DNA from 2 places in the Polycladomyces abyssicola genome. Region 1 is predicted to be linked to the other one. Evidence: predicted binding sites of a transcription regulator. Region 1 holds the regulator's gene; the other holds the start of a gene.

Region 1 (3,142 bases):
TTGCTTCGGGTGGATGTACCGACGTTAACAGCGATCAACCGTGTGGAACATGTCGTTCTATCCACGTTGAAAACGCACACGCCTGTCCGGAAGGGACAACAGGTGGCCGCAGCCCGCGTGATCCCATTGGTGGTGCCGGAAAGCCGTATCAAGCAAGTGGAGACGATTGCCGGTCGGCAGGAACATCCCGTGCTGGAGGTGTTGCCCTTCCGTCCGCACCGGGTCGGTGTGGTGACGACCGGAAGCGAGGTGTATCATGGTCGGATTCAGGATGGCTTCGGTCCGGTCGTACGAGAAAAGGTGGAACAGTACGGTTCCAAAGTGATCGGGCAGACATTTGCCGATGATGACAAGGAGATGATCGCCCAACAAATCCGCGCATTTGCCGATCAGGGGGCCGACTTGATTCTCGTCACCGGCGGTATGTCGGTCGACCCGGACGACCGTACACCGGGTGCCATTGCGGACCTGGGAGCTGATATTGTCAGTTACGGTACCCCGATGTTGCCCGGGTCGATGTTGTTGATTGCTTACTACCGCGGGATTCCGCTGATGGGGCTTCCCGGATGCGTGTTGCACGATCCGTTCACTTCGTTTGACGTCTTTTTGCCTCGTATCCTGGCGGGTGAGAAAATTACGCGGGAGGATATCATCACATTGGGCCACGGTGGCTTACATGCGTGTTAATCTTGCAGGTGAAATGGCTCCGTTGTATGATGTTGATAGCAACACTTTGTGAAATTTGACACGATCGGCAAATGAGAACACACGGTCTCAGCGGACCGTTCGGGTATGGAGGCGAAAATGGCTGATCAGAAGATTCCCCAAGTAACCGCGAAACGGTTACCCTTGTATTACCGGTATTTGGAGAAGTTGCACGCCATTGGGAAGCAACGTGTGTCTTCTGCCCAGCTGAGCGAAGCCTTGCAGATCGACCCGGCAACCATTCGACGTGATTTTTCGTATTTGGGAGAGTTGGGAAAGAAGGGATACGGGTACAACGTCAATTATCTGCTTCAGTTTTTGCGGGATTTCCTCAAGCAGGACGAAGTAACCAACGTGGTTCTGGTCGGTGTCGGTAATCTGGGCACGGCGCTGTTGCGTTACAATTTCTACCGCAGTCACAATACCAAGATCGTAGCGGGATTTGATATCGATTCCAACAAAGTGGGTAAGGAGATTGACGGCATCCCCATTTTTTCGATCGATCGTTTTGCGGAAGTGAAGGATTTGCACAATGTCGAGGTAGCGATCCTGACGGTGCCGGCCAATGTCGCCCAGCAAGTCACGGACCGCATGGTAGCAGCGGGGATTCGGGGGATCTTGAACTTTACGCCTGCTCGGTTGACGGCGCCACCCAGTGTACGGATCCACCACATCGATTTGACCACAGAATTGCAGACCCTGATCTACTTCCTGAAAAAATTTCCGCCTGAAGAAGATCGCGAAACCCCATCCGAAGACCACCTGTGAAAACAATACGGATGAAATCAGTGAGGGAAGGTTTGACCAATGATGGATGATCAGACTCAGCCGTTGACGGAGCACTTGGCCGAATTGCGCAAACGGATCATATGGGTATTGATATTCTTTTTCATCTTTTTGGTTGTGGGGTTTCTATATGCCGGGTCGATAATCGAGTGGGTGAAAAAGGATGTTCCCGACAACATCTCGTTTCATATCTTTTCACCTGGTGAGGCGTTTCGCATCTACATGGGATCGGCCTTTCTCATCGCGGTGATCTTTACGCTGCCCGTTGCGCTCTGGCACATTTGGAGATTTGTCGAACCTGGTTTGCGTCCGCGCGAACGCCAAGTGACACTCAGCTACATTCCACTGGCGATCCTATTGTTTTTCGGTGGTTTGCTGTTTGCCTATAAGGTGATTTTTCCGTATGTGATCGGGTTTTCGGCCAATTTGACGCGAGAGTTGGGGGCACAGGAGACATACGGGCTGTATGATTATTTCCGGTTCATGTTCAACATCGTCTTTCCGATCGCGTTTTTGTTTGAGCTGCCGATTTTGGTTATGTTTTTGACGCGGCTCTCCATCATCACGCCTGCATTTTTGCAGAAAGCCCGCCGGTTTGCCTATTTGGCGTTGGTAGTGTTCTCCACTTTGATTTCGCCGCCGGATATTGTCACCAACATCTTGATCGCCTTACCGATGATTGTGCTGTATGAGATCAGTGTGGTCATCTGCATGTGGGTGTACCGGCGGATGCAACGGGAGGCGGAAGTGGAGATGGAAAAGAACGATGACAGTGAGCCGACGGCATAACCATCATGGGGGAACGACCGATTGATTACGTTAACCCGATCACTCGAGGATATGCTGGGGAGGCGGGAAAGGACTTTTCACGCTTCTCGTCTGCATCATTGGATCAGGTCTGCCCTCAGCGGGTGCGTGGCGAAAGTACACGCCGGCGACCCGCTTTTTTTGTGCCCGGAATCGGGATATTTACAGTGGTTTTCCACTCCCGTTCAAAATCAATTTTTTTACAATTGAGGTCTTGCAAAATGGGTATCATATGCATATCATTATAATTGGTGTTAGCACTCATTTTGGTTGAGTGCTAACAAACCCCGACAAAATGCGCTCGTGAAGGAGGGTGTTTCCCATGATCAAACCCTTGGGCGATCGCGTGGTAATTGAGGCGATCGAAAAAGAAGAAAAAACGGCCAGCGGTATCGTGTTGCCGGAAACGGCGAAAGAGAAACCGCAAGAAGGAAAAGTTATCGCTGTGGGTACCGGTCGTTATGAAAACGGCGAAAAAATCGCGCTGGAAGTGAAAGAAGGCGACCGCGTGATCTTCTCCAAATACGCGGGAACTGAAGTAAAAGTGGGAGATAAAGAATATCTCATCTTGCGTGAAAACGATATCCTGGCGATTGTGGAAGAGTAAACCGGCTTGACAACATCTTACTGAAATAAAACCACCCTACATATAGGAGGGGGAAGCGATCATGGCGAAAGAAATCAAATTTAGTGAAGATGCGCGTCGTGCGATGTTGCGCGGTGTGGACGCGCTGGCGAACGCTGTGAAAGTAACCTTGGGTCCGAAAGGACGTAACGTGGTACTGGAGAAAAAATTCGGTTCTCCGCTCATCACCAACGATGGTGTGACCATCGCGAAAGAAAT
Region 2 (3,142 bases), 740 kb from region 1:
TGAAAATCTGGTTATAGTGTTCCGCGTCCAGAATGTGCAGGTTGGGCAAAGCCAACTGCGTCCGCATCAGCAAGGCGTCCACGCCCCCGCGGAACAACATCAACAGGGACGTCATAATGTACATGATCCCGATCTTTTTGTGATCAACGGTCGTCAGCCATTCGTCCCACAGCCATTTCCATTTCTTATAGTAAGTCAAGACGAAAATGATCCCGGCGAGAGTGAGCACGCTCAACACTTCGGCGACAACAATCATCGGTTCGCCGGTCACCAAAAAGTTCTTGGGAAGATGAAATCCCATACTTGCCAATCCTCCTTCTCCCTCAGTGGGCGTGATGGTGATGGTGCATCGTTCCGGTGTCAGGCTCTTTCGGCCCGTTCATCTTATCCCGGATGCCTTTGACTTCCCCAATCAATCCCGCTTGATCGGCAATTTTGGGATAGGAAGAGAAGGTCATTTTCTTCGCCAAACCACGCTCCAACAACTGAAGATACTGCTCTTCCGTTTGTTTCGGCGCGGTTTTCTTCACCTGCTGAACCCATTTGTCATAATCCGCAGGCGATTTGGCGATGACGTCAAAGGTCATGTGGGTGAAATACTTACCGGAGAAGTTGGCACTTCTCCCTTGGTACACACCGGGTTGATCCGCCTGCAACCACAGATGCATCACCATGCCGGGCATGGTATATTCCTGTCCGCCCAGTGAAGGAACCCAAAACGAGTTCATCGGTCCCACCGCGTCCATCTCGAAATTGACCGGTGTATCGGCGGGAATTGTCACGTAGTTGACCGTCTCAATTCCTTCCTTGGGATAGCGGAAAATCCATTTCCAATCCGCCGACGTCACCTTGATGGTGATCGGCGGTTTGTCACTGGAAGGCTGTTTTTCCAAGCCGTATGTCGCCTTCACCGTGGGAACCGCCAATGCGATGACGACTACGATGGGAATCAACGTCCAGACCGTCTCAAGGAGCTTGCTGCCCTCCTGATCCGGCGGTTCGTAGCCTTTGTTTTCCGGTTTGGCCCGGTATTTGATGATCACGTACGCAAAAATCCCAAATACCGCCAAAACGATGATCAACATTAATCCGAACGACCAAACGATGAGATCATATTGTTGTTTCGCGATAGGGCCTTTCGGATCCAGTACCACATATTGTTCACGGCTGCAGCCCGCCAGCAGCAACACCGCCGACAAGCCGATCAGTGTCAGCCATTGACGTAAACGTTTGCGAAATGGCTCCATCGTCGTTATCCCCTTTCCCGCATCAGCGCAAAATTGTTCAACTTTTCACATAAGTCGATCCCAAGGTTTCGCCGATGCTCCTTCACTTTCGGTTGGTTTCCGGTAATAACCGGTAATTTTAGGGTGTTTCAGGATATGTTAGGGCTTTGTAAAGGATTTTGATTCCATCCCATCATATCAAATCCTATCCCTTGCAGTCCCCGGTTTCAGCTCGAATTCAAATGAATTTCAACAAGATGAAACAAATCAGCCACCATTTGTCGATAAAAACGTCACATATATGGGATAAATTACCTAAAATCATACACACCTGGTTCTATCAGGATTGGATACAGCTTCTTTTCTCAACTTTTGGGCAGGATCCAATTCGATAGTGTATACAGTCGACTTGCCTGCCGGAAGTAACGAAAACCGGATTCCCTTAATGGGAACCCGGTTTTTTCATGAAAAAATGGCACATACGAAGAGGGGCGATCCCGTGCAAAGAGGATCGACCTTGGATAATGAGATTGGGGAATATTAACGGTACGTCACAATGCGATCCAGAGAATGGCGGTGATGGGGATAGCCAGGTTCAGCACCTTTGCCGATCGCCACCAAAGCGGGAATTTGCACGTGATCCGCCAGGTTGAGAAGCCGTCGCACCTTGACGGGGTCAAACCCGAGCATGGGGGAGGTGTCGTATCCCATTCCTTTCGCCGCAATGAGCAAGAATCCCAAAAAGATATATGTCTGAGCCGCTCCCCATGCTCCACGTTGTTCTACACTTTGCGATCCGAACGTATCCAAGATGGTTTTCTCCAACCGGTCCACCGCTTCGGGCGGCATGTTGGGGTGTGCAAATTCCCGGGGGTGTTGGAGTACATCCTCCATATCGCTGGTGACCACGATGACGGCGGGAGCCGAGCCAACCTGCTTTTGTCCGTAGGCCGCCTCTTGCAACTGTGATTTCAATTCCGGATCGGTCACGACGATCAAGCGCCACGGTTGTACGTTCCACGCACTGGGAGCCAAATGGGCCAACCACAGGATCTCCTGCAAATCTGCACGCGGAATGGGCTTTTGTTCGTACTCTCGAATACTGCGCCGGCTTTCAATGGCTTCTTTCACGCTGAGGGTCATCCGACGTGTTCCTCCTCATGCATTTTTCTCAATTTTGATACCATTCAATTCGAAATTATTATACCGCACCATACCGAAAACTGCACCGGGCTCAGTCGCGGCTTGTCGATAGAGGAAAAGGAGCAGCTGATCCGACTGCTGAAAAAATGGGGCTGGAAATGCAAAAGCGATTGAAAGAGCAAAAATGTGAACACCCCATGCATGTAGCATGGGGTGTTTATGTTCATCTGATGCCGACATAAGCCGGTTTGGCCAGCAACTCGGGTATCGTCACGATTTCGTAGCCGTGTGATTTGAGGTAGTGAATGATATGCGGCAACGCTTTGATCGTGTTGTCCAGGTGTCCGGGCGCTCCCGCCGAGTGTTGCAGGATGATGCCGCCCGGTCCCGTCTGGTTCTGTACATAGCGCATGATTTTGGCCGTCGGCGTACCCGCCCAGTCGCGGGTATCCACACTCCAGTTGACGATGGTGTATCCCAGCTGATGAAACCGCTGTTCGAGCTGATCATTCAGCTTTCCGTACGGCGGACGAACCAACAGCATACGCATACCCGTCAAATTGAAAATGACGGTATTGGTCCGTTCAATCTGTGCTACCGCCTGACTCGGGGTCAAACGGGTCAAATCGGGATGATTCCAAGAATGGTTGCCCAACACATGTCCTTCCTGGAGAATTCGCCGGATCATCTCCGGATGTGCTTGGGCATTTTTCCCCGTAACAAAAAAGGTGGCGTGGACCCCTTCTTTTTTCAGGATGTCCAACACCCGCTTC

Evidence for each region. The regulator Rex, encoded in region 1, represses fermentation and respiration genes when NADH is low (regulators of the CRP and FNR family bind a similar motif). The targets are predictions, from matches to a motif close to TTGTGAAATATTTCACAA.
Region 2: qoxA (cytochrome aa3 quinol oxidase subunit II) is a predicted target of Rex. The motif match lies at 1,281-1,298, and genes of this name have one in related genera.

Annotation. Positions count from the first base shown of each region.
Region 1 covers NZ_AP024601.1:341,209-344,350, forward strand. Annotated here, with positions in the region: gene KI215_RS01790 (molybdopterin-binding protein) at 1-687, shown strand, start outside; gene KI215_RS01795 (redox-sensing transcriptional repressor Rex) at 805-1,473, shown strand; gene tatC (twin-arginine translocase subunit TatC) at 1,513-2,280, shown strand; gene groES (co-chaperone GroES) at 2,621-2,905, shown strand; gene groL (chaperonin GroEL) at 2,967-3,142, shown strand, end outside.
Region 2 covers NZ_AP024601.1:1,084,279-1,087,420, reverse strand. Annotated here, with positions in the region: gene qoxB (cytochrome aa3 quinol oxidase subunit I) at 1-301, opposite strand, end outside; gene qoxA (cytochrome aa3 quinol oxidase subunit II) at 324-1,247, opposite strand; gene KI215_RS05475 (nitroreductase family protein) at 1,767-2,369, opposite strand; gene KI215_RS05470 (polysaccharide deacetylase family protein) at 2,593-3,142, opposite strand, start outside.